2 regions of the Paenibacillus sp. AK121 genome follow, and region 2 is predicted to be linked to the other one. Evidence: riboswitches for the same ligand, from Rfam matches in the RefSeq annotation. Region 2 holds a riboswitch; the other holds the start of a gene.
The links. Region 2 has a riboswitch for S-adenosylmethionine ahead of KSP24_RS13665 (methionine ABC transporter ATP-binding protein). Riboswitches for the same ligand answer to the same signal wherever they lie in the genome.
Positions count from the first base shown of each region.

Region 1: it holds a riboswitch for S-adenosylmethionine, as region 2 does, so the genes downstream of both, metA (homoserine O-acetyltransferase MetA) here and KSP24_RS13665 (methionine ABC transporter ATP-binding protein) in region 2, are expected to answer to the same signal.

Region 1 covers NZ_JAHPJM010000012.1:65,936-69,657, reverse strand. The annotation lists gene KSP24_RS19570 (HRDC domain-containing protein) at 1-445, shown strand, start outside; gene corA (magnesium/cobalt transporter CorA) at 604-1,539, opposite strand; SAM riboswitch class I at 2,089-2,215, shown strand; gene metA (homoserine O-acetyltransferase MetA) at 2,333-3,250, shown strand; gene KSP24_RS19555 (PLP-dependent transferase) at 3,375-3,722, shown strand, end outside.
Region 2 covers NZ_JAHPJM010000006.1:258,253-261,974, forward strand. The annotation lists gene KSP24_RS13660 (methionine ABC transporter permease) at 1-302, opposite strand, end outside; gene KSP24_RS13665 (methionine ABC transporter ATP-binding protein) at 289-1,320, opposite strand; SAM riboswitch class I at 1,457-1,595, opposite strand; gene KSP24_RS13670 (Cthe_2314 family HEPN domain-containing protein) at 1,725-2,444, opposite strand; gene KSP24_RS13675 (UbiD family decarboxylase) at 2,501-3,722, opposite strand, start outside.

The sequences.
Region 1 (3,722 bases), on a different contig from region 2:
GGTAACAGAGGCACTTGAAGAAGAAGTTTTTTTGTCATGGCTGTACAAGCAAAAAGAAAACCAGTACAGACAGGAACTAAACAAGTTTAGCCTGACTAGAGCGATTATCGAAGGTATTTCGGACGGTCTTTCACTGGAGCATATCGGAATGAAGACAGGCTTGCACCGTCGAGAAATGATTGAAGCTGTGGAACATTTGGATAGGGATGGAATGGATATGGAGAAGCTGATCTGCACGGAATTGGCACATGTATCTGAGGAGGAGCAAGCAGCCATCTGGTCTGCTTATGCAGAGTTGGGAGATACGCTGCTCAAGCCCATTATGCTAAAAGTGTATGGAGAAGAAAAAGCGACGGAAACAGGAATGGATCAAATTTATGAGCGATTGCGATTGATTCGTATACGGTTCCGCCATCAGGAGGTACCTGACCAACATGTTGGATAATATAGAGACGATTGGAAGTGCCCTAAAGTACAAATAAGGTGCAATATAAAAAAAGCAGCAGCGAGTTCCTCATAGGAATCAGCTGCTGCTTTTGATGACCAAGCTTGAAAAATCGGAATAAACACCCAGCTTGGTAGTTTTGGTTTACTCTCTTCTTTTCAAACCCAGTCCTTCTTGCGGAAAATGCAGAACATACTGACACCTAGTGCCACCATAATCCCAATGACGACAAAATAACCATAACGTGTATGAAGCTCAGGCATATTATCAAAGTTCATCCCATATATTCCGGTAATGACCGTCAACGGCATAAATACGGTTGTAATGGCGGTAAACACACGCATGATTTCATTAGCACGGTTGGCGATACTTGACTGATAAGCTTCTCTAAGGTTCCCCATCAAGTCGCGATAAGTTTCGAAAGTCTCCGAAATTTTCACAGCATTTTCATAAATGTCGCTAAAATATTTTTGTAGTTGATCGTCGATAAGTCGCAAATCCCGTTTGTTCAGGGTATTGATGACTTCCTTTTGCGGGCCGAGCACTTTTTTTAGCCATAAAATCTCACTGCGCAAGCCGATGATTTCGTTCAAGTGCGACTTTTTCGTATGCATTAGAATGTCTTCTTCCAGCTTTTCAATACGAACCTCAATCCGGTCACCAACCAGAAAATAGTTGTCAACGATCAAGTCGACCAACAGATACATAAAACGGTCAGGCTGGCTGACTTCCTGCTCCCACAGCATAGGCTTGAGAGTACGAAGCTCATTGATTTTCTGCTTGGTCACCGTAATGATAAAATGGCGGCCGAGAAAAATGTTCAAAGCACGCAAAAATATTTCTTCATCATCAAAACGAATACTATTTACAACGATAAAATAATGGCTTTCATAAATTTCAATCTTTGGACGCTGTTCTTCTTCACTTAAACAGTCCTCTACTGCAAGATCATGCATAGAAAATAAGGGCTGGAGCACTGTCAGATCCTCGACATCGGCATCAATCCAATAAAAGCCTTCTGCCGGTGCAGTGAGCGCCATTTCAATTTCTTCGACAGGGGTAAAAACCCCGTTGTTAACCAAACGGATTTTCATATATGTCACTCCTTATGCTCCGTCGTAACGGAAATACGTTTACCTTAAGCATAAGGAATGGACTCAGTTAGCCAGTTAGCCGGTTCGGGTAAGCGTGCATACCATCAAAAGCAGAAGGCTTTTGGAGCGTGCAGAGCCTGGCGTCCCGTCTTTCGGCAAGCTGAAGTCATTCCTATGCTGTTGTTCAGGGATCGCCGCCTATTCGGACTCGGGTCGCCTTCCATTCCGGATTCACCTCACAAATGTTCTTTTTTAGATTGCCACAGTATCGCAGAAAACACTCTAATCTACACTGCTGCACCATATTTTTGCCTATTAGCACTTGTATAGTATAACGCTCGGCCTACGGCCTTTCAAGCGCAAAATCATGGGCAAAATCAACAGCAGTCATATGAGCTTCTACGACAGCGAGGATATGATTTAACCTATGGAAAAGGTAGACAAAATGTGAATGCAGGGCACAAATTTATAAGTCCATCTTGACGAAGCCCAGCCGATGCATTAAAGTGAACAACAAGAACTTTGTGAACCCAAAATGAATATAGCGAAATCTTATCAAGAGCAGGTGGAGGGACTAGCCCGATGATACCCGGCAACCGGCGATTTTTATCGCACGGTGCTAATTCTTGCAGGACTCGCGCTTTGTACAAAAAAGCGTAGCCCTGACAGATGAGAGAGGCGCATATGGATACAAATATGACCTTTCTCTAACTGAGAAAGGTCTTTTTATTATATGCCCGGCATCTCTACCAGACGATTTTCGCACAACTTACCGATCAAGGAGTGAGTTTACATGCCGATTAAAATCCCAGACACGCTGCCTGCCAAGGAAGTGCTGGAGGGCGAAAATATTTTCGTAATGGATGAAAGCTTGGCTTATCATCAGGATATTCGTCCGTTGCGTATCGCCATTTTGAATTTAATGCCTACCAAGGAAACGACGGAAACCCAACTGTTGCGCTTAGTCGGTAATACGCCGCTACAAGTAGATGTCACGTTGGTGCATATGAAGTCTCATATATCCAAAAATACATCGCAAGAATATTTGAACATGTTCTATAAAACGTTTGATGAGATCAAGAACAGTCGTTTTGACGGCATGGTCATTACAGGAGCTCCGGTTGAACAGCTTGAGTTTGAGGATGTGAACTACTGGGAAGAGATCCGGCAGATCTTTGAATGGACGAAAACGAATGTAACTTCGACCATGCATATCTGTTGGGCCTCACAGGCAGGCTTATACCATCATTTCGATGTCCCTAAATACGGGCTCGACACCAAATGCTTTGGCGTATTTCCACACACCGTAATTAAACCTAAAGTAAAATTGCTACGCGGCTTTGATGAACTGTTTTATGCTCCTCACTCCAGACATACAGAAGTTCGGCGGGAAGATATTGATCATATTGCCGAATTAGAAGTCTTATCCGAATCCGAGGAAGCTGGAGTATACCTAGTAGCCACACTTGACGGTAAACAAATTTTTGTAACAGGGCATTCTGAATATGACCCGCTTTCACTGAAATGGGAATACGACCGCGATGTGGCCAAAGGACTGGATATTGACGTCCCCAAAAATTATTTTCCTAACGATGATCCTGAACGCATACCACCCTCTATCTGGCGAGCTCATGCCAATTTATTATTTTCAAATTGGCTTAACTATTATGTATACCAAGAAACACCTTATGATATCGGACCTCAGATTTAAAAAGGGGCTTGTCGTTTACCCTTATACAGTAACACCTTGCAGTAGCGCAGCAGTATAGTCTTGGACATCCATTTTTGCAGCATATGTTATAGCACCTACTATGGAAGTGAACAGGAGGATTCATATGAGTGAGAAACAGTGGAAAATCGAAAGCAGATTGGCACAAATTGGTTCAATTGAGGAGCCAGTAACTGGGGCTGTTAATTACCCGATTTACCAATCTACGGCATTCCGCCATCCCCGTCTGGGCCAAAGCACTGGGTTTGATTACATTCGGACGATTAATCCCACCCGAAAGGTACTGGAAGAGGCTGCTGCTGCACTTGAATCTGGTGATGCAGGCTTTGCTTGCAGCTCAGGTATGGCAGCGCTGCAAACTGTATTTGCATTGTTTGGACAGGGAGACCACCTCATTGTATCGCTGGATCTTTATGGCGGGACCTATCGTTTGCTAGAGCGTATTTTATCCAAA
Region 2 (3,722 bases):
AATGGCGGAATGGTTCCCAGCACTCCGGTCGAGGTACCTACCAACGATCGTGTAAAAGGAATAAGTGCAACGATCAAAATGATAAATGGTACGGAACGCAAAATATTAACGATGAAGGATAATACAATGTACATCACCTTCATCAGAGTCAACGAGGAGCGGCTCGCCAGAAACAACAATATACCGAGCGGCAAACCAATAACGAGGGTGAATAATGCAGATGCCCCGAGCATCTGAAGGGTTTCCAGAGTAGAATTCCCCAGCTCTTCCCAACTCACTTGCGAAAAATCAAGTTCGCTCATTGTCAATCACCTCCACATCAAGTCCTTGTCCAGATACTTCGCGCAGCGTATGCTCTATATCTGAATGGTTTCCTTCAAAACGAACGATCAGCTGTCCATACGGTACATTTTTAATCGTAGAGATGGTTCCCTGCAAGATTGCAAAATCAACACCTGTACTTCGAGCTGTACGCGACAGAATCGCATCATAAGTTTTACTGCCTAAGAAGGAGATACGTACCACCTGTGCCGATTCCCCGCTACCTGCAGCTGCAATCGCTGCTTGTAACTCCTCGGGATGTTCTGCCTCCCGCTGGATAAAGTCCTTAGTTACCTGATGCTGTGGCTTCAAAAATACTTCCGCCACCGGACCTTGCTCCACGATATTGCCCTGATGAATGACGCCAACTCGGTCACAAATGCTTTGAATGACATGCATCTCATGAGTAATCAATACGATGGTCAAATTAAAACGTTGATTAATATCCAACAGCAATTTCAGGATAGACCCTGTCGTCTGCGGATCAAGTGCAGACGTCGCTTCGTCACACAGCAACACATGCGGATCACTAGCCAGTGCCCGTGCAATTCCTACCCGCTGCTTCTGTCCACCCGAGAGCTGTGACGGATATTTTCCACTGTGTTCTTTCAGCCCCACTAGTTCCAGCAGCTCGCGAACTTTCTTGTCCATCTCCTGCTTAGGGGTATTTACTAGACGTAATGGAAATGCAATGTTGTCATACACTGTCGCTGAAGACAACAAATTAAAATGTTGAAAAATCATTCCGATTTTTCGACGTTGCTTCTGTAACTGGGATTGACTCACAGTGGCAAGATTAACCCCATCTACCCATACTTCGCCTGAAGTAGGGCGCTCCAATAAATTAATACAGCGGATCAACGTACTTTTGCCCGCCCCGGAATGACCAATCACCCCGAATATTTCTCCACGCTTTATAGAAAGATTCAACCCGGACAACGCATTAACGCGTCGGTTGCCTTTACCATAATGCTTGGTTAATTGCTTAAGCTCTATCAACGTGCTGCGACCCCCTTCACTTCTTCCTTACCCTTTTAACCAGTTGTCATCTCTCAGGATTGTATAAAATCGCTATTTATTTATACAAAAAAGAGCCCCTTTCACAGAATGAAAAGGGCCCCACCTTGCGAACCTTTTCTCATCTGCCAAAATCGCTATAACTCTAGCGGTTTTGTAGGAATTAGCACCATATGTTCCCTCCCGGTGCATTACACCGGGAAAGAACGGGTTGCCGGGCTTCATCGGGCCAGTCCCTCCACCTCTCTGGATAAGAAAAATATGTTAAACTCCAGCTTTAGCTGTCCGTTTAGTTTATATAAAAAAATAATTCAAGCATTTTTCTGAAACTAGGTTTCAGTATAGATAGTTTACATTGCTTTGTCAAAGGATATTTTCTGTCATATTTATGGGCGCACTGCCCGGTTCTCCCATTGTTTCGCAGTATAAGAAAATGCGTTTAATAGCGACCGGCATACCATTTCCAAGCCCTGCTGCAAATCTTCTAGATGGTGATCGAGGTCCTCCAGTTGGATTTTGCCATACAAAGCACGGTGACGTTGCCAGAGATCATCCTGCATTTCCGTGTTCATATAGTGTATCTCCGTATTTCGCCGCTTACGCAGGCGATTGATGGCATCGTTATATGTGTCCTTGATATCAATTAAATTATCGGTCAATATAGGATGCATTTTGAGATACTTCAGCTGTCGCAACACAGTAAAATAAGAATAGTGCGCCTTATACTGCCCTGTTTTCAAATCATACAGGTCATTCATCCAGTTACCCAACTTATCCAAAATAGAGAATACCCGCACAAATCCATCCTTATAAAAGAATACGTACAAGGCATAATCGGATTTTTCATCCTTGCTCATATCTTCAGCGTATCCGGCTTTTACTTTCATACGAAAAAAGGCGGCAGCATGATAGCTCTGCTCCAGTTCATCCAATGACGAGATTAGACCACGCGTCAAAATATCCGCCTTCCGAAAGTCATGAGTCGGATCACCACTGGCCTGGATTTGTCGTTCCAGCAAATGTAACATGTCTGACATGCTATTCATGGCATCCAGCAGGAAACCATTATTTACACGCGGGGGCTCGCCCAACAGCTTGCGTATCATGCTTCACGCCTCCTTCATATCTGTAAAATCCGGCTGTTAAGATGCTTTAATAGGCGTCAAGCGAAATAACTCGTCCATCGTTGATCTACAAGCTTAACAATATCTTCACGCGGCAGTACCTCATCAGGGTAGCCCGGCTTCATACGTGCATCCACCACAATCGGCAGCTTATAGTTCAGGTGATGCAAACGCACTTCGCTGTCGGCGTACATATCTGTAGCCGGGTTAAAGCGTGTGAATACCGTCCACAGGAACGAAGCTTGGGAGCGAACAACTTCTTTGGCATCGTCCACGATAAAGACAAGTGGCCACTCTTGCTCACCCGCAGCTAATCGCTCCAATACACGCGCAGCGAGTTCAGGATCCTGCTCAAAGGACGAGCCGGATACAACGAGGCATCCTCCGCAATAGGGTTCGATGTCACGAATTCCCGGCAGATCGCCCCCTTCATAAACGCGAGGCAATTCACGCACAGGCTCGCCTACTCCCATCAGAATCGCCTTACTGCCATGATTCAGCTTACGGCCCGTGTAATCGAGTGTATCGTGAGACGTATGGTTGAAAATAAACAAATCTCTGGCTGGATTAAATCGTTCCAAAATGGTTTCGAGCAGCAGGTTAAAGTCGGATAAATCGATTACCCGATCCGTCAGCATCAGGAATTTGGTCAACGACAATTGGCCTTGACCCAGAATGGTAAAGCCGGATACCAGCGCTTCACGGGAGTAGCTTTCACGTACGACTGCCGCTGCCAGCGCATGTACACCTGTTTCCGCATATGCCCATAACGACTTGACGGAAGGCATTACAAGCGGATAGGCGGGCGACAACAGACGTTGCAAAAACTCGCCGAGATAGTAGTCTTCCTGCCGCGGCTTACCTACAATGGTTGCCGGATAAATGGCATCTTTACGGTGATGCATATGTTTGACATGAAACACAGGGAAATCATGTTGTAATGAGTAATAGCCAAAATGATCGCCAAACGGTCCTTCCGGGCGGCGTTCATGAGGCGGCACATAGCCGCTGATCGCAAATTCGGCTTCTGCCGGAATCCGGTGACCTCCGAGCGGGTCTTCTGTCATGGGCAGCTTGCCCCCCATAATAAGGGAAGCCAGCAATAGCTCAGGCAAATTTTCCGGGGCAGGAGCAATCGCAGACGCAATCAGAGCAGGCGGGCCACCGATGATGATCGTCGTAGGCAACGGCTCATTACGCAGCTCTGCTTCATGATAATGGAAGCCGCCGCCTTTATGGATCTGCCAGTGGATCCCAGTC